DNA from 2 places in the Robbsia betulipollinis genome. Region 2 is predicted to be linked to the other one. Evidence: riboswitches for the same ligand, from Rfam matches in the RefSeq annotation. Region 2 holds a riboswitch; the other holds the start of a gene.

Region 1 (11,945 bases), on a different contig from region 2:
CGCCACTCACCAGCGGTGCTGTCGAGCATCGGGCTCGCCGTACTGACCCTGGGCGTCGCCTTGCTGGCGGCCCTGCCGACGCACGCAACGGCGCTGGACATCTGCTGGCGCGGCTTCGTCTGCGGCCTGGGGTTCGGCTTTTTCCAGAGCCCGAACAACCGCGAGATGCTCGGCAATGTCGTGCGCGCGCGCAGCGGCGCCGCCTCGGGAATATTGGGGATCGCGCGCACGTTCGGGCAGTCCCTGGGCGCGGCAGTGGTGGCGCTGGTTCTCGCCGCCTATGCGTATCGCATGGATACCGCGGGAACCGGTCCGGCATCGGTTGCGTTGCAGGACGCAGCCGCCATGCACGGCGCGCTCTGGATCGCGGCTGCGATGACGTTGCTGGCGACGCTGTTGAGCGTGTCGAGGATCCCGCGCAAGGTCGCGGCTGCCGTCTGATTGGCGGGAGGGCGTCATCCGGGGGCGTCATGGTTCGCCCCAGGCCCGCTTTAGTCGATCAGGCGGTTCTTGATGGCGTAGTACGTCAGATCGGCATTGTTGTTCATGCCCATCTTTTCCAGCACGCGTGCCCGGTAGGTACTGACCGTTTTTACGGAAAGATGCAGTTCCTCGGCGATCTCGGTCGGCAGACGCCCCGAGGATAATTTACAGAACACCTGGAATTCCCGCTCTGAAAGCAACTCGTGCGCAAGCTGGTCGGCCGGCTGCGAAAGCTTGTGCGCGAGCGCATCCGCGGTGGACTCGGAAAGATAGCGGTGACCCCGCGCAACGGTACGGATCGCCCGCAGAATCTCGTTCGGCGGCACGTCCTTGGCGACATATCCATCGGCGCCGGCACGCAAAAGACTGATCGCATACTGACTTTCGGGATAACCCGAGAGCATCAGCACGGCCTGGTTCGGGCGAATCTGCTTGATGATGCGGAGCGTGTCGATGCCGTTCTTGTCCGGCATCGCGATATCCAGCAAGACGACATGGAAAGCCATTTCGCGCACTTTCGCAATGGTTGCGTCGCCTGTCGCCGTTTCCGCGGCCACGCGCATGTCCGCTTCTTCGGAAACGATCTGTGCGAGACCACTACGTACGATCGCATGGTCGTCCGCAATCAAGATCTCGATCATGGGCGCTGTCCAAATGGAAAGCGCCATTCTACCAACTCGCCCGATGCAGCGGCGTGAAAGCGCGCAAGCGCGCCGGCGGCCCCGCTATCTCACGATAGCCGGGCCGCGGGCGCGCTCGCATGGGTAGGCATCACAACAGGAAATGCTCCTCCTGTCGCGAATCCAGCCTATGGTATGGACCGTGTGGCTTAGTTCTTCGCGCCGTCGTCGTGATCGAGGAAATCGGCCATGTCGTCGGCGTGCTCCTCTTCCTGTTCAAGAATTGTCTCGAAAATGCGACGGCTGGTGGAGTCGCGGTCTCCCAGGTACTGGATGATTTCGCGATAGCTGTCGATCGCAATACGCTCGGCAATCAGATTTTCGCGAATCATGTCGTTCAGGGTGTTGCCTTCGACATACTGCGAGTGGCTGCGGCTGAGGAGGCCGTCCGGCGAGAAATTCGGCTCGCCGCCCAGCTGCACGATACGCTCGGCCAGCATGTCCGCGTGCCGCTGTTCGTCACCGGCGTGCTCGAGAAATTCTGCGGCGACCGGTTCGGCGTGGATGCCCTTCGCCATGAAGTAATGGCGCTTGTAGCGCAGGGTGCAAACAATCTCGGTCGCAAGCGATTCGTTCAACAGCTTGAGTACGGTCTCGCGGTTCGCACCATACGAATCGGTGACGGCGCCGTCCTTGATGTGCTGGCGGGCCCGCTCGCGGATGGCGGCGAGATCGATCGAGAATTCATCGTTCGAGGGCTGGGCTTGTTGCAAGGCGTTTGCCATAACTGCTCCTGGTATCGGGTCGGTGGGAGGCGACGCCTGCCGCCGATGGCGGACCGGGCGTCGCATGCCGTAGCGCTACGCAAGGTCTGCGCCAGCTCCCGGCACAAACCCGCTTGCTGGCGCCCGCGGCGGGTTGCGGCGTCTAGTCGACGACTTTCTTCGTGACGAAAAAGCCCAGCAGCAGGAACACCACGAACAGCACGAGAAACAGGATGAACAGGAATTTGGCGATGCCGGCGGCACCCGCAGCGATTCCGGTAAAGCCGAAGACGGCGGCGATCAAGGAAATGACCGCGAAAATCAAAGCCCATTTCAACATGGCACAACTCCTTTTTTTCAGTTGCGCCCATCGTAGCGACATGCGCGCACCCCACGCATCCGTCTCCATCCTGTTTTGCTGTGGGAATCCACCGACAGAAGAGGCGCTGGCGTAGGGTTCGCGTCGGCGCGTGCTCGAGACGAACCGGCCTTTACAGGACAATATTCACGACCGGCACGAGCGCGCTTTGGCAGGCGGGAAAGCGGCGTGCTGTGGTATCCATGCCGACAATGTGATTCGCGCGGGGGACGCGCTATCGCACGCCATGCCGCCGGGTGTAAAGTGGAACCGCATGTCGGACGGCGCTGACATGGGAATCCGTTTTCCGCCGACAGTCGCCATTGCGGCGACCTTCTAGGATACGGCCATGCATCGATACCGCTTTGCGGTATCGGGCAACCATGCCAACGATCAGCGCCGATAAGCTGCGAATGGCCCAACAACACAAGAGGAAAGTCACTATGAACCGCATCATCGCTCTGCTTCTGATCGCCGGAACCGCCGCTCTGGCCGGTTGCAACACGATGTCCGGCGCAGGCCAGGACATTTCGAAGGGCGGTCAAGCCCTGTCGAACACGGCGGAAGAGCACAAGTAACTCGCGGTCCGTAATCCGTACGCGCCGCACTGGCGCCAGCGGAAGCCGGACTCACGCATTCCCGATTGCGGGAATGCGTAAAAAAGGGCGTCGCGCTTTCGCGTGACGCCCTTTGTCTTTGGCGATCGCCAGTTGCTCTAACCTTGCAGACTCATCCACGAAGCGGCCGGCCGTGCCTGCTGGCGGTCGAGTTGACGAATGCGGAACTCGAGGTCGTGCAGGTCAGTGGCTTGCGACAGATAGTTCGCCTGGCGCGCTTCGCGACGCGCGTCGGCGCTAGTCGACAGGAAAACACTCAGCGAACGGAACATTTTCATTGCGGCTTTCATGACCAACACTCCACGGAATCTATTTAAGGGTTAACCCTATTGTAGGGTAATCCCTAGTCCCTGTCCATGCGAATGCGGCCTTGCCCCCGATCCACGCCGGGGTGTATCGTTTACGCTTCAAAGCGCGGGGGTCCTGCAACGTGTCGTTGTGGGTGAGAAATACCCTTTGAACCTGATCTGGGTAATGCCAGCGAAGGAAGCGCATCGGGATCGGACCCTCTCCAGGCGCTCGCATTCCGTCCGCGTTCAAGTCTCCCCTGCGCTCCCCACCCGGAGACGTCATGAACGCCAAGCCCGAATTCCTCTCGTCCGACGCGCGCGTCGACGCCGCAGCGATCCAGCCGCTGCCGCAGTCGCACAAAGCCTACATCACCGGTTCGCGACCCGACCTGCGCGTACCGATGCGCTTGATCCACCAGAGCGACACGCCCGCGAGCTTCGGCGCCGAGCCGAATCCGCCCGTCTTCGTCTACGACACCTCCGGCCCCTACTCCGACCCCGGCGCCACGATCGACATCCGCTCCGGCCTGGCGCCGATGCGTGCCGGCTGGATCGAGGAACGTGGCGACACCGAGGCGCTGGGCGGACCGTCGAGCGAATTCGGCCGCGCCCGCGCCGCGGACGAACGCACCGCCGCGCTGCGTTTCCCGGGGCTGCAGCGCACTCCGCGGCGCGCACGCGCGGGCGCGAACGTGACGCAGATGCACTACGCGCGTCAGGGCATCATCACGCCGGAAATGGAATACGTCGCGCTGCGCGAGAATCAGCAACGCGACGCCTACCTCGACAGCCTGCGCCGCAGCGGGCCCCAGGGAGACAAGCTGGCGGCTCTGCTCGGGCGCCAGCATCCGGGCCAGTCTTTCGGCGCGAGCACGCCCGGCAGCATCACGCCGGCGTTCGTTCGCGACGAAATCGCCCGCGGCCGGGCGATCATTCCGAACAATATCAATCACCCGGAAAGCGAGCCGATGATCATCGGCCGCAATTTCCTGGTGAAGATCAACGCCAACATCGGCAACTCGGCGGTATCGTCCTCGATCGGCGAGGAGGTCGACAAGATGACCTGGGCGATCCGCTGGGGCGCGGACAATGTGATGGATCTGTCCACCGGCAAGCATATCCACGAGACGCGCGAATGGATCATTCGCAACAGTCCCGTGCCGATCGGCACCGTGCCGATCTACCAGGCGCTGGAAAAGGTCAACGGCAAAGCCGAGGACCTCACCTGGGAAATTTTCCGCGACACTCTGATCGAACAGGCCGAACAGGGCGTCGACTATTTCACGATCCACGCCGGCGTTTTGTTGCGCTATGTCCCCATGACCGCGTCGCGGATGACCGGGATCGTGTCGCGCGGCGGCTCGATCATGGCGAAATGGTGTCTCGCGCATCATCGCGAAAGCTTTCTGTACGAGCATTTCGAGGATATCTGCGACATCATGAAGGCCTACGACGTCAGCTTTTCGCTGGGCGACGGTCTGCGTCCCGGTTCCATCTACGATGCCAACGACGAGGCGCAACTCGCGGAGTTGCGCACGCTCGGCGAGCTGACGCAGGTGGCCTGGCGCCACGACGTGCAAACGATGATCGAGGGCCCGGGGCATGTGCCGATGCAGTTGATCAAGGAAAACATGGACCTGCAGCTGACGTCGTGCGCCGAGGCGCCGTTCTATACGCTCGGACCGCTGACGACGGATATCGCGCCCGGTTACGACCACATCACCTCGGGCATCGGCGCGGCGATGATCGGCTGGTTCGGCACCGCCATGCTGTGCTACGTGACGCCGAAGGAACACCTGGGACTGCCCGACAAGGACGACGTGAAGACCGGCATCATCACGTACAAGCTCGCCGCCCACGCCGCCGATCTTGCGAAGGGACATCCGGGCGCGCAGATTCGCGACAACGCCCTGTCGAAAGCGCGCTTCGAGTTCCGCTGGGACGACCAGTTCAACCTCGGCCTCGACCCCGACAAGGCGCGCGAATTTCACGATGAGACGCTGCCCAAGGATTCGGCGAAGGTCGCGCACTTCTGCTCGATGTGCGGCCCGCATTTCTGTTCGATGAAGATCACGCAGGATGTGCGTGCCTATGCCGCCGAACAGGGTCTGTCGGAAAAGGAAGCATTGCACCGGGGCATGGAGGTGAAGTCGATCGAGTTCGTCAGAAACGGTGCCGAACTCTATCGCGCGCAGTGAGCGCGACGCGCGGGAGAGGCTGGCGCCACCGCGCACCGGGGTAAGGCATGTAAGGTTGACCCCGGGGGCGGCAAGAATTGCGCACGGGGGCGGCAGCGCCTGCCGAAAAGCATGGAAAGAACCGTGAAGCGCGCGGTTGCCGAGCCTGCATGGCGCGCTATTTGCTTTTTGTGTCCTGCACGAGTCGCCCTGCCTGGGGCGACAACCAATAAAAAGATAGGAGCAGCAAATGAAATCGATCAAGCATCTGGGCGCCCTGGCCGTCGTCGTGACCCTGGTGACGGGCCTCGCGGGCTGCGAAGGCATGACGACCCGTCAGCGCGACACCGCGCTGGGTGCGACGGCGGGCGGCGTGGCCGGCGCGGCCCTGGGCGGTGGCGCGCTCGGTACGCTCGGCGGCGCGGCGGCGGGCGGACTGATCGGCAACCAGGTCGGCAAGTAAGCCGGTACGCAGGCGCACAGGCGAGCAGCCTGGCCGGCGAACAAGCCGGCACGGCCGCCCCGCCGGCGCGCTGCGGCATGCACGGCGGGCGATGGCGGGCCCACGCGGGCCGTCGACCTGCCCGTCTGCGCAACCCGGCGGCCGACGCTGCCGCGGCACGGTATAATCCCGCCAGCCCGCGGCAGCCTTCTTCATCGCAGCCTCTTCATCGCGGCCCCGCCTTGCCGCCATTTCACGTCTCTCCCGCCGCCCCGCCATGTCCGTTCCGACCATCCCAGACCACGAGATCGAGATCAGCGCGATCCGCGCGCAGGGCGCCGGCGGCCAGAACGTCAACAAGGTGTCGAGCGCGATCCACCTGCAATTCGACATCCTCGCATCCTCGCTGCCCGCGGCGCTGAAGGAACGACTGCTCGCGATCAGCGACCACCGCATCACGCGCGGCGGCGTGGTCGTCATCAAGGCCCAGGTGCATCGCAGCCAGGAACAGAATCGCATCGACGCGCTCGAACGCCTGTACGAACTGGTCGCGCGCGCCAACGACGTCCCCCGGGCACGCAAGGCCACCCGCCCGACCCGGGCGTCCGGACGCCGACGGCTCGATGGCAAGACGCGGCGCGGCGCGATCAAGGCCCTGCGCACACGCGTCACCGAGTGAGTCCGGCGGCGTCAGGCTACCGGGCCACGGCCGACGACGTCCGCGCACGCCGCGCCGCCGCGTTTCCGTCGGCCTTCCGGTTTGTCTCCCCCCACGTTAGACTGGCGGCTCATCGCTACCGGCCGCCATGCGTTACTCGATCGAATTAAGGAAGTTCCTTTACAGTCAGCATCTCTTCAGCGGCTTGCGGATCTCGCTGGGCATCGTCCTGCCCGCCGTGGTGTTGCTGCTCGGCTTCGACGACCGGGAGCTGGGGTTCACCCTGGCAAGCGGCGCGATCGCGGCCAGCGTGGTCGACCTGCCGGGGCCGCTGAAGTACAAGCACAACGAGATGCTCGCGTGCTCCTTCCTCGGCTTCCTGTCGGCGCTGGCGACCGGCATCGCGACCTCCAGCGGCTTCGCGCTCTGGCTCACGGTCGTGCCGCTGACCTTCCTGCTGTCGATGATCGTCATGTTCGGCGCGAAGGGGCCGCAGATCAGCTTCGCGACGCTGTACATGATGATCACCAACCTCGAGCAGCACTTCACGCCCGTGGAGGCGCTGGTCAATGCGCTCTGGCTGCTGGGAGGCAGCCTCTGGTACACCTACTGGAGCTATCTGATCAGCCGCTGGCAGATCGAACGCATCGAACGGCAGGTGATCGCCGATGCGATCTTTTCCACCGCCGACTATCTGCGCGCGCGGGCGCGCTTCTACGATCCGGACACGGCGCTTGCGGACGACTACGAAGATCTCGTGAAGAAGCAGATCGCCGCCGTCGAGCAACAGGACGCGGCGCGCGACATCGTGTTGCGTACCCTGCCCCGCCTCAAGCGCAGTGACGGCGACCCGCGGCGCACACGGCTCTTCAACCTGTTCATCAATTCGGTCGACCTGCACGATACGGCCGTGAGTTCGCATACCGATTACGTGCTGCTGCGCAATACGTTCCGCGACGCGGACCTGCTCGTCTTCTTCCACGACCTGCTCGAAAAATTCGCCAACGAACTGGAAACGGTCGGCCTGGCGATCCTGCAGGATCGCGCATCGGTACAGCACGTGCGCCACAAGGCGGAACTGCGGGCGATCGAATTCGAGATCGACCGGATGCGTCGCAAGGATTTCCCCGCCCGGGATTCGGAAGCCTACGCGTCGACGGTCGCCACCTTCCGGCGCATGTGGACCGTGTCGCGTCTGACCGAGCGGATGCACCGCAACACGCGCGCGGCCACCGAGGGCAAGCTCGAAACCGAGATGCGCGTGGATCAGGCGCTGCACGGTTTCCTGAAAAGCCGGCGCATCAGCCTCTCGCAACTGCTGTCGAACCTGACCATGTCGTCGCCACCGTTCCGGCATGCGCTGCGGGTCACGATCGCGGTGGCCGCCGGCCTGGGCATCGGCAAACTGCTGCCGATCACCAACAGCTACTGGATCGTGCTGACCACGGTGATCATCCTCAAGCCTGGATTCTCCCTGACGCGGGAGCGCAATACGCAGCGCATCGTCGGCACGGTGATCGGCTGCGCGGCCAGCCTGGCCTTCCTGTTCGTGGTCAAGAGCACGCCGGTCATCCTCGGCGTGGTGTTCGCGTGCATGTTCATGGCGTATTCGCTGCTCTTGATCAACTACGCGGCGGCGGTGGTGTTCATTTCCGCCTATGTGCTTCTGCTGTATCACCTGCTGGCCCCGGTGGGCATGCGGCTGATCGGCGAACGCGCGCTGGATACGGTGATCGGTTCGTCGATCGCGGTGGCCATCAGTTATCTGTTCGCCAACTGGGAATACCGTCTGATGGGTCCGCTCGTCAAGGCGAGCATCGCATCGATGCGGGAATACGTGGATGCGATCCGCGCGGCGCGTCCGCGGGCGGGTGCCGTGCCCGCGTCGGCGGCCCCCGGTGGCGTCTCCCCCGGCGTGGCCGCTGGTCTGGACGCGGATTATCGATACCGGCTCGCGCGCAAGACGGTGCACGTCAGCTACGCCAATCTCGGGCAGGCTTTTCGGCGGATGATGCGCGAACCGAAATCGAAGCAGTATTACGTCGCGGAACTGAACGATCTGCTGGTGCAAAGTCATGCGCTCGCGTCGCAGATCACCGCCGCGGCACCCATGATCGCGGCGGTCGGCTCGCCCGAGCCGCCAGCGCTGCGGATCGCGCTGGACGCGGTGCGGCGCAATCTGGCGGAGGCCGAGGCGGCCGCATCGCGTGCCGCGGCCCCCACGCTGCCCGGTGTGCCCGCCGTCGGCGACACGCCGGACGCCCTGCGTGCGATGGGCAAGGCGCTCGACGACATGGCGGTGGCGGTCGAGAAAACGCAAGGCGTTCCCGCCGACGCCACGCACGAGATCAAGCTGCTGGTCTATCAGTGCAAGCAAATGCTGCGCTCGTCGCAGTTGATCCGCAAGGATGCGAGCGCGATCCATCTGCTGCTCGAGCATGATGACGCCCAGGCTGGCGCCGACACCGGCGTCGCGGCCACGGCGGCGGCCGCCGCAGCCGGGATCGCGGCCCGGGCCGAGGCCGACGGCGCCGCCGCGCGCGCGGCCGACGGCGCGACTGCATTTGCGGACGACAGGGCGGACGACGGCGCGGGCACCAGCGCGGGCACCGGCGCGACCGGTGACGCCGCCGCAATCAAGCCCGAAATCGAGGCGGAACCGGACGCATCGAGACCGACCGCCTCGGCGCGAGACGCAGTGGAATCCGGCGCGTCAGGGCCGGACGGAAGAAGCGGATAAGGGCGCCGCCGGAACCACGTCCGGGTGCGTGCGCTCCCAGGCGCGCGCCTGCGCCTCCTGCTCCGCCTGATAGGCGGCCTTGCCCGACAATGCCTTGTACAGCAAGGTGCCGAAGACGAAAAGCACCGCGACGACGACGATGAACATCACGGGCCGCGTCGGATCCCGCGGACGGGGCATTTTCCTGCCGTTTTCTACCATGTTGCATTACCTGCGAGGAGTGACCGGCGGACACCGGCGGATCCCCGATTGTACGCTGCAGCAAACGCCGCGCCGCATGCCCCGCCCCGGCGCCGGCACGGCGGGATCGCCCCTGCGGCGGACGATGAGCGAGCGCTTCGCGTCGGCCCCGCGCTCTAATTCTCGCGCACCGGCAGCGCGGTCGAATATTTCACCTGCTCCATCGCGAAATTCGACGTGACGTCGTGGAGCTGGATGGACTGGATCAGCGTGTGGTAGACGCGGTCGTAATCGTCGATGCCGCCCACTGCGAGGCGCAACAGGTAATCGCGGTCGCCGGTCATTCGGTAGACCTCGACCACCTCGGGCACGGTGGCGACCAGCGCCGAAAACCGTTCGCTCCACTCCGCCGAATGCTGCGCGGTGCGCAGCGACACGAACACGGTCGTGCCGACGCCCAGCGCGGTGGGATCGCACAAGGTCACCTGCCGGCGGATCACGCCCGAACGCTTGAGCCGCTGCACCCGCTTCCAGCACGGCGTCTGCGTCAGATGCACATGTTGCGCCAGCTCCGCGAGCGGCATCGAAGCATCCATTTGCAGCAGTTCCAGAATACGTCTGTCCGTGGCATCGAATCGCATGGTGTCTCCCCCGGGAAAATTGGATGATCTTTTTTATCAAAATTTCCCGGGCTTAGAAAGCGCTTTCTACGGACTCCTAGTAAATTGCACCACGCGAAAATGCTTAGAAGCGCCGCGTTTAACGGCTTACTTTCTCTTTTGCATTAATACAATAGGAAAAGGATGATTCTCAACGCGCCATGAAAGAAACGATTCCGCCTTTCGCCACCCGCGTCGCGAAAGGCGCTGCCGCGCGTTTTCAGGATGAAGCCGGGCCCGCCGGCGCGTCGCCGCCCGACACCGATGTCACGATCGGGGGCGCCGCCGCGGCCTGAAGCGGTGCCGGCGCCGCGGCAAGAACGGTCATGTGCGGCGTCGGCATGACCATTCCCGCCTCGTCCATGCGCATTTTGAGCAGCAGATTGAACGCCCGCCCCACCCCACTTTGCTGCAGCGGGCGCGTCTTGATCTGGCCTTTGACGATCATCCAGTTGGCTTCGAAGCGGTCCAGCCCCCAGATTTCCACCGGCCCGAGGATATTGGCACGATAGCGCACATCCTCGAGCATCTCATCGCCCACCGCGCGAATCATCCGGGTCACGTCGTCGATATCGGTCGCGAACGCCAGCCGCACCTCGAAGACCGCATAGGCGAAATCGCGCGAGAGATTCTTGACCGTCTTGATCTGACTGAACGGCACCGAGTGGATCGCCCCCTGCCCGTCGCGCAGCCGCACGGTGCGCACGGTAAGGTTTTCGACGATGCCGGCGTGGCCGCCGTCGACCTCGACCGAATCGCCGATCGAGATCGTGTCCTCGATCAGGATGAAGAGCCCGGTGATCACGTCCTGCACCAGCGACTGGGCGCCGAAACCGATGGCCAGGCCGATCACGCCGGCACCGGCGAGTAGCGGCGTGACGTTCAGCCCCATGTTCGCGAGCGTCGAAATCGCCACGATCACCACCAGCGCGCCCAGCAGGACATTGCGCAACAGAGGCAGGATGGTGCGGGCGCGGGTGCTGGGCGCGGCGCGCGACTTGCCGCGATGGCCCGACGGATGGAGCGTCTCGACGATCGCCGTGTCGATCACCAGCCAGAGAAGCCAGGCCGAGAACAGGGTCACGCCCGTGCTCGCCAGCGCATGACTGATACGCTGCGCCGCCGGTGAGCTCGACAGCGCGGTGAGCAGCGAGTGCCCCCAGAAACGGGCAGCCAGCTCCAGGAAGACGCACCACACCCCGAACACCAGCAGGGTGCCGAAGAAATGCACGAAGCGGCCGACATAGCCGGACAGCCGGCGTTGGCGGCGCACCCTGCCATGGCGGGCGCCGCCGGGAGGGTCGCCGAGACTCGCGACGTTGCCGGACGGGCGCGTGATGCGCCGCACCACCGCGGTGATGAAGAAGGCCAGCACCAGCAGCAGGGCCGTGACGATCGCGCGCCGCAGCGCGTCGGTCGACGAGTCGAGTCCCGCGAGGGTGGCGGTCACGGCGATGACCGCGAGCAGCAGCATCGGCAGGTGCCAGAGCGTGCCGAGGATCTCGAAGACTTCCGTCAACGCCTTCTGCCGCAGCCGCTGGTCGTGCGAGCGGTTGATGAAGAGATGCGCGACCGGACGGCGGAAGGCGAGCGCGAAATAACCCGTCAGCACGGCCGCGCAAAGATTGGCGGCGGTGGAGATCAAACCGGCGAGATTCGAGCCGAGCATCATGCTGACGTCGTAACTGCGGGTCGCGTCGCCCAGCGCGCCGCAGGCGCCGATCAGGAACAGCAGCCGGCGGGAATGCGCGATCAGCAGATGCACCGCGACGCGCCGGTGTCCCGCCCCGAACAGGGAGAACATCGTCAGGCACAGGGCCGAGAACACCGCGCCCACCACGACCGCGTAGGCCAGCACCATGGCGACCGTGCGCCCGAACGAAGGGACGAGCGTGCGCGCCAGCACCAGGCTGATCAGGAAGGCGATGATCCAGGGACCGACCCGGCGTGCGAGGAA
Region 2 (11,945 bases):
GATGGCCCGCACGCCGTACAGCGTGTAGGCGGCCCACGTCGGCTCGATATAGCTGCTCGGGTCCACGTAACGATCGACGACGAAGCCGGCCGCATCCCGCACCGTGCTCGGTCCGAGGATCGGCAGCACCAGATAGGGGCCTGCCGGCACCCCGTAGTGACCGAGCGTCAAACCGAAATCGGCCTGGTATTTCGGCAGTTTCGCCTGGGTCGCGACGTCGAACAGGCCGCCCAGACCGAAGATCGTGTTGATCACGACACGCATCACCGTCTCGGTTCCCGCGGCGATGTCGCCCTGCGCGTACTTGTTCGCGGCCACCGTGACGTCGCCGATGTTCGAGAAGAAATTCGAGACGCTGGTGCGCACCGGCTGCGGCAGCACCGCGTTGTAGGCCTTCGCCACCGGCCGGATCGCAACCTGGTCGATCTTGTCGTTGACCTTGAATACCGTACGGTTGAAACCCTCGAACGGGTCTTCCTTGCTCGGCGTCTGTACCGTCGAACAGCCGGCGAGAAGCGTCCCCGCCGTCACCACCGCCCACGCGGCCCGTGTTGTGTCCATCTGTGATCTCGTTGTGTAATTAACGTGCTGTCGTGTGGTTCATTGCGCCGCGCTGGCCGGCGGGGAAACCGCCGCGCCCGTGCCCATCGCGGCACCCGCGCCCGGGAACGCCGGCGCGTGGGCCGCGCCCGCCGCGCCACCTGCGGCCGCTCCGCTGGCGGCGCCTCCCGCATCCGCGGCCTTGCTGTACAGGAACTGGCCGATCAGGTTTTCCAGGACGATCGCCGACTGCGTCATCGTGATCGTGTCGCCCGCCTTCAGGTTCTGCTCCGCGCCGCCCGGTTCGAGACCGATATACTGCTCGCCCAGCAGGCCGGAGGTCAGGATCTTCGCCGAAGAGTCCGTGGGAAACTGGAACTGCTTGTCGACGTCGATCGTCACCAGCGCCTGGAAGGAGTGATCGTCGAAGGTGATCGCGTTGACGCGTCCCACCACCACACCCGCGCTCTTGACCGGCGCGCGCGCCTTCAGGCCGCCGATATTGTCGAAGCGCATCTTGACCGTGTAGGTCGGCTGAAACGACAGCGCGCTCAGATTCCCCGCCTTCAGGGCCAGGAACAACAGGGCAACGAAGCCGAGTATGACGAACAGTCCGACCCAGAAGTCGAGAGCAGTCTTTTTCATCGTTGGTTCTCTAGTTTCTCTTTCGAGAAATCCTTTGTAGTCAGTTGCCGAACATCAGCGCGGTGAGCAGGAAATCCAGGCCGAGCACGGCCAGCGATGCATACACCACCGTGCGGGTGGTGGCGCGGGAGACGCCTTCCGGCGTCGGGCTCGCCTCGAAGCCCTGGTACAGCGCGATGAAGGTCACCGCGAAACCGAACACCAGGCTCTTCAGAACGCCGTTGCCGACATCCGCCCAGACATTCACGCCCCCCTGCATCTGCGACCAGAACGCGCCCTGATCGATGCCGATCATGAGCACGCCGACCACATAGCCGCCGAAGATGCCGACCGCGCTGAAAATGGCGGCCAGGATGGGCATCGAGATCACGCCCGCCCAGAAACGCGGCGCGACGACATAACGCATCGGATCCACCGCCATCATTTCCATGGCCATCAATTGCTCGCCGGCCTTCATCAGGCCGATCTCGGCGGTCAGCGACGTGCCGGCGCGCCCGGCGAACAGCAGGGCGGCCACCACCGGACCCAGTTCACGTACCAGCGACAGGGCCACCAGCAGCCCGAGCGCCTGTTCCGAGCCGTACCGCGACAGCGTGTAGTACCCCTGCAGACCCAGCACGAAACCGACGAACAGGCCGGACACCGCGATGATCAGCAGCGAGTAATTGCCGACGAACAGGATCTGGCGCGTCACTAGCCGGGGCCGTCGCAGCAGCGGGCCGAGCAGCAGCACCAGCTTGACGAACATGCGCGCCGCGTAGCCGGCACGCCCGATGCCCGACAGCACGCCCCTGCCAAGGGAACTGATCATCGCGCGCCCCCTTTCGACGCCGCGCCCATGCCGAAATCGGCCTCCAGCGGCACGCCGGGGTAATGAAACCGGAACGGCCCGTCGGGCGCCGCGTCGATGAACTGGCGCACCGCCGGGTCCGTCGACGCGCGCAACTGGTCCGGGGTGCCTTCGGCGGCAATGCCGCCATTGGCGATGAAATACACGTAATCGGCGATCGCGAAGGATTCCGGCACATCGTGCGTGACGAGAATCGACGTCGCGCCCAGTGCCTGATTGAACGTGCGGATCAGGTTCGCGGTAATGCCGAGGGAGATCGGATCGAGTCCCGCGAACGGTTCGTCGTACATCATCAATTGCGGGTCCAGTGCGATCGCCCGCGCGAGCGCGACTCGCCGCGCCATGCCGCCGGAGATTTCGGAGGGCGCGAGGTCGCGCGCGCCGCGCAGGCCCACCGCGTTCAGTTTCATCAGAACCAGATCGCGGATCAGTTCCTCGGGCAGATCGGTATGCTCGCGCAGCGGGAAGGCCACGTTCTCGAACACGGTCTGGTCCGTGAACAGCGCGCCGAACTGGAACAGCATGCCCATCTTGCGGCGCAGCCGGTAGACCCCTTTCGCGCCCAGCGCACCGATATCCTCGCCGCCGAAACGGATCTGGCCGCCGCTGGCGCGCACGAGCCCGCCGATCAGTTTCAGTACCGTCGTCTTGCCGCACCCGGACCCGCCCATGACGGCGACCACCTGGCCCCGTCGAAATTGCATGTTCAGGCCGGAAAGGACCAGGCGCTCTCCATAACCGAACGCGACATCGCGCAATTCGAGCACTATTTCGGAATTAACGCTTGGCACGGCTCGGGCGATTCCTTATGGCGATGATTCAGGATGATGGCGTGCGAAAGCGCCTCGTGTATCGGGGACGCATCCGCATGAAAGGGGGATTATAGGCGATCCCGGGGCGCAGGCTGTCCGCCAGCCAACACAATGCCGACGAACGATGCATACGCGGCACGCGTCGGACCCCTGCCCGGCGCGCGTCCAGCCTATCCAGCGCGCCGCAGCAAACGGCGTTCCCGCCATTATCGTTGCATTGGGCCATTATGCGTGAAAGCGGCGAGCAGCGCGTTCACCGCCATGGGCAATTCGTCGGCATGGGTGACGGCCCGCACGACCGCCGCGCTCCGCACGCCCGTGGCCAGGACCTCCGGCAGCGTCGCGAGGTCGATCCCGCCAATCGCGACGACCGGCACCGCGTCCCGCAACAGCCGCTGGTACGCGGCGATCCGGGACACCCCCTGGGGAGCGGTCTTGACGACTTTCGTGGCGGTGGGAAATACCGCGCCGCAGGCAATATAGCTGGGGCGGAAATGCCAGGCATGCAGGATTTCGTAATATCCGTGCGTGGACAGACCCAGACGCAGGCCGGCGGCGGCGATCGCGCCGAGGTCCGCGTCCGCCATGTCCTCCTGTCCGAGATGGACGCCGTAGGCACCCGCCTCGACCGCCAGCCGCCAATGATCGTTGATGAAGAGCCGCACCTCGTCCGGCGCCCGGCGCGCGGCGGCCACGGCGCGGACGATCTGTTCGCGCAGCGCTGCCGGGTCGGCCATCGGGTCGGCCATCGGGTCGGCCATCTTTACCCGCAGCTGAATCGTGCGCACGCCCAGTGCGATCAGGCGCTCGACCCAGTCGGCATCCGGCACCACCGGATACAGCCCGAGCGCGGACGGGCACGGCGGGAAGCGCCAGGTCCGTTCCGGCAGGCCGGGAAGATCGGGGAAATCGGCGAGCCGGTCCGGCCAGGCGCCCGGCGCACGCCAGGCAAGCGCGAGGCACAACGCGTCGCGCAGGACAAAGCCGCAATCGACGAAGGCGGCGAGCGCGGCGAGCCAGTCGTCGGTGCGTGCGCCGCGCAGCGCATGCCGTTCGCCATCCGCGATCAGGACCGTCAGGTCGCCGGAAACATCGATGAGCGTGGCGCCGCGGGCCTGCCAGTCGGCCAGCGCGCGGTCGGCCGGCGCCACCGCGACGATCAGCACCGTGTGCCGCTCCGCCATCCATGCCGGGTCGCGCGGCGGCGTCAGACAGAAGCGCCACTGCACCGTCGCCGCCGGCCAGTCGCCCAACGTAGCGCGGATCGTTTCCGCGGCGGCCGAGAGCGCGTCCGCGGGGGGCCAGAAAATCTCGCCCGCGGCCAGCGCCTGCCCGGGGCCTGCCTGTCCGGCGTTCATCCGCCCGGAGCTCATGACGTGGCGCCCGCCTGGTGCCAGAACGGCATGCCGACGACCGCGGTGCTCGCCTGCGCGGCGGCGCGCTCCGGCATCGGGCCGGCACGCCGCGCGTCGCGCCCGGCCGCCACCGCCGCGGCGAATGCCGCCGCCATGCGCGGCGGCGACGTCGCCTGCGACACCGCCGTGTTCAGGAGAACCCCGTCGAAGCCCCATTCCAGCACCTGGCAGGCATGCGACGGCACTCCCAGCCCGGCATCGACGATCAACGGGGTATCGGGCAGGCGCTCGCGCAGCAAACGCAGCGCATGGGGGTTCGCCACCCCCCGGCCGGTGCCGATCGGCGCGGCCCAGGGCATCAGGGCCTGACAACCGGCATCGAGCAGGCGCCGGCCGACGACCAGATCCTCGGTGCAGTAAGGCAGCACCTTGAAGCCCTCGCGGATCAGGATCGCCGCGGCCTCGATCAACGCGACCGGATCGGGCTGCAAGGTATAGTCGTCGCCGATCAGTTCGAGCTTGACCCAGTCGGTGCCGAACACCTCGCGCGCCATGCGTGCGGTATTGACCGCCTCGTCGACCGACTGGCAACCGGCGGTGTTCGGCAGGAAAGGCCGCCCCTCGCGGCGCAGGGTCTCGAAGAACGAGGCCTCGCCGCCCTGCGCGCCGTCCGCCCCCTGCGCGCCGGCGAGTTGCCGACGCAGGGCGACGGTGACCATCGCCGGCCGGGCCGCACGGATCGCATCGACCAGGCTGGCCAGCGACGGATAGCGGGCCGTGCCGAGCAACAGGCGACTGGCGAAGGTTTCGCCGTACAGCGTCAGTGGCGCATCGGTATCGACGGCGGCATCGGCGATTCCGGAGCGCATCGCGGCCCCGGCGTTTTCAGCGTTCATGACAGTGTCCCCAAGGGTGCTTCAAAGGGTGCTTCAAAGAGTGCGCTTCACACCCGGCTCGAGACCGTTCCAGGTTCGGGCCGGTTCCCGGCCCGCGGTCCTTCAAGACCGGTCCGGTCCGGCCCGGCCAGGTCCATCAGCCGCCTGCGACCGGCCGCACGACGTCGAGCCGGTCGCCCGGCGCGAGCGGCTGCAGCGCATACCGCGAGCGGGCGAGAAACTGCCCGTTTACCGCGACGGCGAACGGCGGACGGGCGTCGAACGCGGCGAGCGCGTCGGCGACCATGGCGGGCTCGGCGAGTTCGAGCGCTTGCTGGTTGATCAGGATCTGCATGGGAATCGGTCGGTCGGAGAAGAATGATCGACGGCCGCGGGCGCGGACGCGCCGGAACGGCGAGCGGCGTCGGGATGGCGGTCAGCGTCGCCGCTCGCCGCAGGGAACCGGACGCCGGACGCCAGTTCCGGCCAGGGTGTGGCCGCGTGCCACGCGGCGAAGCCCGCGCACGCATCGCGTGGGTGGTCGAGCAGGACGCGCGCGAGCGTCGCCGCCTCGTTGACGACTTCCGGCGCGATCATGAAACCATGCCGGTACAGGCCGTTGACCGCGAAACGCGGTGCGCGCTCCCGGCCCGTTCCCGCTCCCGCCCCGCCTGGCGCGTACGCCGCGGCGTCGAACACGATCGCCGGCCGCTGGTCGGCGAGCGTCGGCCGGCACTGTGAATTCAGTTCGAGAATGCGCGCCTCGCCGAAACCCGGATGCACCGAAAACGCCGCCGACAGCAATTCGAGGGCGGAGCGCACGCTCACCGGCGAATCGTCGTCGCTCTCGATTTCCGTCGCGCCGATGACATAACGGTCCTGTTGCTTCGGCGCGATATAGATTGGATAACGCGGATGGAGCAGACGCACCGGGCGCTGCAGACCGATGCCGGGGGCGGCCACGCGCACCACCTCGCCGCGGATGCCGCGCAAACCCGGCAGGGACGGCCTTGCGCCCAGGCCGCGGCAATCGATCGTCAGCCCGGCATCGGGCCAGTTGTCCGCGTCCACCGCCACGCCGGCATGGATCGGCACGCCGTGTGCGGCCAGCGCGAGATCCAGCGCCGCCAGCAACTGGCGATTGTCGAGTTGCCCTTCGCCGTCGAGCAGCCAGCCTTGCTGAAAGCGGCCGCCGAGCGCCGGTTCGACACGCGCGAGCCCGGCGCCGTCGAGCGTCGCGATGCGGCCGTCTCGCATCGACGCCGGCGCGTTCGCCATTACGCGCCGCTGGAACAGCGTCGCATCGGCCTGGTCGGCCGCATGCCACACCACCAGCGTGCCGTTGCGCTGGAAATACACCGGTGCCGGCAACTCGGCCAGCCAGCGCGGCCAGCGGCCCAGCGACGCCTCGCCCAGCGCCACCAGCAACGGCTCGGCCACCGCTGCTTCGGCCAGCGGCGCGAGCATCGCCGCGGCCACCCAGGCGGCGGCCGCGCGGCCATGCGGATCGCCGCGTTCGAACAAAGCGACACGCAGCCCGTCGCGCGCCAGGCGCCAGGCGAGCAGGCGTCCGGCCAGGCCGGCGCCCACGATCGCCACGTCGGGACGCATGGCGTCGCTTTCCAGGGAATTCAGGGTCATCGTCATCTGCGAAATACCGGAGTGCGCGAGACGACACGCCGGGACGACACGCCAAAAACGACATGCCGAAATGCGAGCGCGGGCGCACAACAGAGCCGGGAGCGAGCCCGGAACCGGAACGATGAGCGGGAGAGAAGCGGCGCGGCGGCAAACCGGATGGGCGGCCTCGCGTATTTCGCGTGGAGGACCATGCCGGCGGCGCACAGCAGTGCCGTTGCAACTGGGGCGGGCGCCCCAAGGCGGTCGGCCGCGCCAAGGCGCGGCGGAAACTCCCCTCGCCGGTATTACCCGGATCGGGTGCCAAGGGACTCTCTCAGCCGCAAACCGTCCCGCGTTCGCAGCACCCCCGTTTCATCACGCCTCATTACATCACAGATCGCGCGCGACGTTAAGCGCCGCGCCGGGTCCGTGCCGGAGCGGTGTGGAAACCGCGTCGAACGGCGGCACCGCAATCATCTCGAAAAATTCTACTTTGTTGCATGCGTGTCTTAATTTGCCTTTAAGGAAGATACGGAAAAATGCATCACGCGTTATTCTCTGCCTGCGCGATATCTCGATATTGTCCCGGATCTGCACTCCCTGGAGGACCGCATCATCATCACGGAAAAGAAAATCACGGCCTGGAGCCTGATCCGCCCGTTCTGGGTGTCGGAGCAGAAATGGTCGGCGCGCGGCTTGCTCGCCCTGGTCGTCGCGATGAATCTGGCGATCGTCTACATCAACGTCCGGCTCAATTCCTGGAACGTCGGATTCTACGATTCGCTGCAAAAACGCGACGCGGCCGCGTTCCGGCATTCGCTGATCGAGTTTGTGTTCATCGTCTTTCCGTATGTGCTGATCGCCATTTATCGGATCTATTTCCGGCAGATGCTCGAATTTCGCTGGCGGCAATGGCTGACGAACAATTACGTGCACCGCTGGCTGGAGGATCATGCGTTCTACCGGATCGAGCGCGACCGGCTGGCGGACAATCCCGATCAACGGATCAGCGACGATCTCCAAGGCCTGGCGTCGACCACGCTGGCGCTGTCGCTCGACCTGCTCTCCACGCTGGTGACGCTGTTTTCTTTCATCACCATTCTGTGGACGGTTGCCGGCGCGCTGTCGATCACGCTGTTCCATGTGCCGATTCACATCCCCGGCTATATGGTCTGGGTGGCGTTCCTCTACGCGCTCGTCGGTTCGGTGGTGATGTTCAGGGTCGGCCGGCCGCTGGTGACCATCAATTACCAGCAACAGCGGGTGGAAGCTGATTTCCGCTTCATGCTGATTCGTTTGCGCGAGAGCGCCGAACAGGTCGCGCTGTACGACGGCGCCGATACCGAGACCCTTCGCGTGGGCGATGCCTTCCTCCGGATCCGCGACAACTGGCGCATGGTGATGCGGCTGACCAAGCGGCTGACGCTGGTGAATTCGGTATATGGACAAGTGGCGATCATCTTCCCGTTGATCGCGGCCGGTCCGCAATACTTCGCCGGCGCCTTTTCGCTCGGCGTGCTGATGCAGATCAACAGCGCGTTCGGCCAGGTCAGCGATTCGATGTCCTGGTTCATCGGCAGCTTCTCGACGCTCGCCAACTGGCGCGCCACGGTCAACCGGCTGCGGGAATTCCGCCGCGCGATCGACCAGCAGCATTTCGCCGAGACCGAATCGCCGGCGACGCTGGCGGGCGGCATCAATCTGCACCGTATCGACAATGGCACGGTCGAGACGCATGGGCTCGTGCTGGACCGGCCGAACGGCGAGGCGCTGAGTACGATTACCGACATCGTCGCCGCGCCGGGATCGCGCTGGCTGGTGCGAGGACCCTCGGGCTCCGGCAAGAGCACCCTGCTGCGCGCGCTGGCCGGACTCTGGGCGTTCGGCAGCGGCACGATCGACATCCCGGTGGGGGCCCGGCTGCTGTTCGTGCCGCAGCAAAGCTATATGCCGATCGACACCCTGAAGGCGAACCTGTGCTATCCGTCCGACGCCGCGGCGTTTACCGATGCGCAATGCGAGGACGTGCTGAACGCTTGTCAGTTGGCTGATTTCGGCGAGCGTCTGCTGGAATCCACCCATTGGGCGCGTCTCATGTCGCCCGGCGAACAGCAACGCGTCGCCTTCGCCCGCGTCCTGCTGCAGAAGCCGGATATCGTCTTCCTGGATGAAGCGACCAGCGCGCTGGACACGGCGACCGAGGCGGTGCTGTACCGCCTGCTGATCGAACGCCTGCCCGGGACGACGGTCATCAGCGTCGGGCATCGCGACACGCTCGACGCCTTCCACTCCGCGCATCTGGATCTGGCGTGAAGACCTGAAACATGCGGCCTGACGCGGGGCGGTGGAAAACCACCCCGCCCCGCGCTCACTTCGGCAGGTTCGACTCGCCCATCAGGAAGGTATCGACGGCCTTCGCGCACTGCCGCCCTTCGCGGATCGCCCATACCACCAGCGACTGGCCGCGACGCATGTCGCCGGCGGTGAACACGCCCGGCACGTTGGTCGCGTAGGCCTGATCGCCGTCGGTGGCCGCGCGCGCATTGCCGCGCGGATCCTTCTCCACGCCGAACGCGTCGAGCACCGCCTGCATCGGCGCGACGAAACCCATCGCCAGCAGCACCAGATCGGCCTTCAGTTCGAATTCCGAATCCGGCACTTCCTGCATCTTGCCGTCCTTCCATTCGACCCGCGCGGCGATCAGCTTCTCGACCTTGCCGTTACGCCCCTCGAAGCGTTTCGTCGCCACGGACCAGTCGCGCTCGCAGCCTTCGTCGTGCGACGACGAAGTCCGCAGCTTGGTCGGCCAGTACGGCCAGACCAGCGGCTTGTTTTCCTGCTCGGGCGGGCGCGGCAGCAGTTCGAACTGGACGACGCTTTCCGCGCCGTGCCGGTTCGACGTGCCCACGCAGTCCGAGCCGGTATCGCCGCCGCCGATCACGATCACATGCTTGCCGGCCGCGCGCGTCTGCTCGGGCAGCGCGTCGCCCGCCTCCACCCGGTTCTGCTGCGGCAGGAATTCCATCGCGAAATGCACCCCTCCCAGCTCGCGCCCCGGCACCGGCAGGTCGCGCGGCGTTTCGCTGCCGCCGGCGATCACGACCACGTCGAACTGCTCGCGCAGCTGATCCGGCGTGATCGACTCGCGCGCCGGGTTGCCGAACAAGGCGGGCGGTGCGTCGCGACCCACGAAGGTGCTGGTCTTGAAAACCACGCCCTCGGCTTCCATCTGACGCATCCGGCGGTCGATCAGCCATTTCTCGAGCTTGAAGTCCGGGATGCCGTAGCGCAGCAGACCGCCGATCCGGTCGCTTTTCTCGAACACCGTCACGTCGTGACCGGCGCGGGCGAGCTGCTGCGCCGTCGCGAGACCCGCGGGCCCCGATCCCACCACCGCGACCTTCTTGCCGGTGCGCTGCGTCGCCGGTTGCGGCGCGACCCAGCCCTCGGCCCAGGCGCGGTCGATGATCGCGTGTTCGATCGATTTGATGCCGACCGGATCGTCGTTGATGCCGAGCGTGCACGCCGATTCGCACGGCGCCGGGCAGATGCGTCCGGTGAATTCCGGGAAATTGTTCGTCGAGTGCAGGACCTCGATCGCGTTGCGCCAGTCGTCGCGATACACGAGATCGTTGAAATCCGGAATGATGTTGTTCACCGGGCAGCCGTTGTTGCAGAACGGAATGCCGCAGTCCATGCAGCGCGCGCCCTGCACTTTCGCTTCGTCGTTGGTCAGCGCGAAGACGAATTCCTTGTAATGCTTGAGACGCGCCGTCGGCGCCTCGTAGTGTTCGCTGAGTCGTTCAAACTCGAGGAAACCGGTTGCCTTGCCCATTTTTTGTTCGATCCTGCTGCTGATGCGGTGGTGGCGGAATCCGGCCGGGGACGAAGCCGCGATCGCGGCGATCCTTTCCCGACGGCCGGTATCGACGATACGGTGCGTTCGGTGCAGGGGCGAGCGAAGCCGGGACGACGGACGCCGCCGCGGCTTCGCGCCCCGCGTCAGACGGCGACCACGGTGTCCTCGGTCGATGCGCGCAGACGTGCGGCCTGCATCTCGCCCAGCGCGCGCAGGTATTCGCTCGGGAACACCTTGACGAACTGGCGGCGCGCGCCGTCCCAGTCCTCGAGCAGGGTTTTCGCCCGCAGCGAGCCGGTGAACTGGAAATGCCGCTCGATCAGGCTCTTGAGCAGCGCCTCGTCGGTCTGCCCCGTATGCCAGAGACCGGTGTCGACGGTGCGTTCCTGCTCGCCGCGCGGCAGGATCGGTTCGAGCTTGACCATCGACATGTTGCAGCGCGTCGCGAAGCTGCCGTCCGGATCGAACACATAGGCGATGCCGCCCGACATCCCGGCCGCGAAATTGCGTCCGGTCTCGCCCAGCACCACCACCGTGCCGCCCGTCATGTATTCGCAACCATGGTCGCCCGTGCCCTCGACGACCGCCGTCGCGCCCGAGTTGCGCACCGCGAAACGCTCGCCCGCCACGCCCCGGAAGAACGCCTCGCCTTCCACCGCGCCATACAGCACGGTATTGCCGCAGATGATGTTTTCCTCGGCCTTCGCGCGGAAATCGTTGGTCGGCCGCACGATGATGCGTCCGCCCGACATGCCCTTGCCCACGTAATCGTTCGCGTCGCCCACCAGATCGAGCGTCACGCCCTTGGCCAGGAAGGCGCCGAAACTCTGACCGGCCGTACCCTTCAACTGGATGTGCAGCGTGTCGTCCGGCAAGCCGTCGTGACCGTAGCGCTTCGCGATCGCGCCGGAGAGCATCGCGCCCACCGTGCGGTTGCGGTTACGCACCGGCTGGATGAAGGACACGTGTTCCTGCTTCTCGATCGCGGCCTTCGACTTCTCGATCAGGATGTGGTCGAGCGCCTTGTCCAGCCCATGGTCCTGCGTCTCCACATGCAGGCGCGGCACGTCGTCCGGCGCCGTGGACTGATGGAAGATCTTCGAGAAATCCAGGCCCTTCGCCTTCCAGTGCGCGATGCCCTTCTTCGTGTCGAGCAGATCCACGCGCCCGATCAGGTCGTCGAAACGCGCGATGCCCAGTTGCGACATGATTTCGCGCACTTCCTCGGCGATGAAGAAGAAGAAGTTGATCACGTGCTCGGGTTGGCCGGAGAACTTCTCGCGCAGCACCGGATCCTGCGTCGCGACGCCCACCGGGCAGGTGTTCAGGTGACACTTGCGCATCATGATGCAGCCCTGCACCACCAGCGGCGCGGTGGCGAAGCCGAAT

The links. A riboswitch is a leader RNA that binds a small molecule or an ion and turns the genes downstream of it on or off. The one in region 2 is predicted to bind thiamine pyrophosphate.
Region 1: linked by a shared signal. The riboswitch ahead of thiC (phosphomethylpyrimidine synthase ThiC) and the one ahead of OVY01_RS14045 (FAD-dependent oxidoreductase) in region 2 are both predicted to bind thiamine pyrophosphate.

The regions. Positions count from the first base shown of each region.
Region 1 is NZ_JAPMXC010000001.1:2,599,418-2,611,362, reverse strand. It holds gene OVY01_RS11455 (MFS transporter) at 1-441, shown strand, start outside; gene OVY01_RS11450 (response regulator) at 492-1,124, opposite strand; gene OVY01_RS11445 (ferritin-like domain-containing protein) at 1,313-1,888, opposite strand; gene OVY01_RS11440 (DUF1328 family protein) at 2,031-2,207, opposite strand; gene OVY01_RS11435 (entericidin A/B family lipoprotein) at 2,669-2,803, shown strand; gene OVY01_RS11430 (DUF3563 family protein) at 2,941-3,132, opposite strand; TPP riboswitch at 3,249-3,348, shown strand; gene thiC (phosphomethylpyrimidine synthase ThiC) at 3,414-5,330, shown strand; gene OVY01_RS11420 (YMGG-like glycine zipper-containing protein) at 5,560-5,772, shown strand; gene arfB (alternative ribosome rescue aminoacyl-tRNA hydrolase ArfB) at 6,029-6,430, shown strand; partial or broken gene OVY01_RS11410 (FUSC family protein) at 6,558-8,837, shown strand; gene OVY01_RS11405 (hypothetical protein) at 9,123-9,329, opposite strand; gene OVY01_RS11400 (Lrp/AsnC family transcriptional regulator) at 9,506-9,970, opposite strand; gene OVY01_RS11395 (mechanosensitive ion channel family protein) at 10,209-11,945, opposite strand, start outside.
Region 2 is NZ_JAPMXC010000003.1:151,234-163,178, reverse strand. It holds gene OVY01_RS14080 (MlaA family lipoprotein) at 1-561, opposite strand, end outside; gene mlaD (outer membrane lipid asymmetry maintenance protein MlaD) at 601-1,185, opposite strand; gene mlaE (lipid asymmetry maintenance ABC transporter permease subunit MlaE) at 1,226-1,996, opposite strand; gene OVY01_RS14065 (ABC transporter ATP-binding protein) at 1,993-2,826, opposite strand; gene OVY01_RS14060 (thiamine phosphate synthase) at 3,054-4,220, opposite strand; gene OVY01_RS14055 (thiazole synthase) at 4,217-5,071, opposite strand; gene thiS (sulfur carrier protein ThiS) at 5,235-5,432, opposite strand; gene OVY01_RS14045 (FAD-dependent oxidoreductase) at 5,420-6,718, opposite strand; TPP riboswitch at 6,972-7,076, opposite strand; gene OVY01_RS14040 (ABC transporter ATP-binding protein/permease) at 7,289-9,010, shown strand; gene OVY01_RS14035 (glutamate synthase subunit beta) at 9,066-10,532, opposite strand; gene OVY01_RS14030 (glutamate synthase-related protein) at 10,700-11,945, opposite strand, start outside.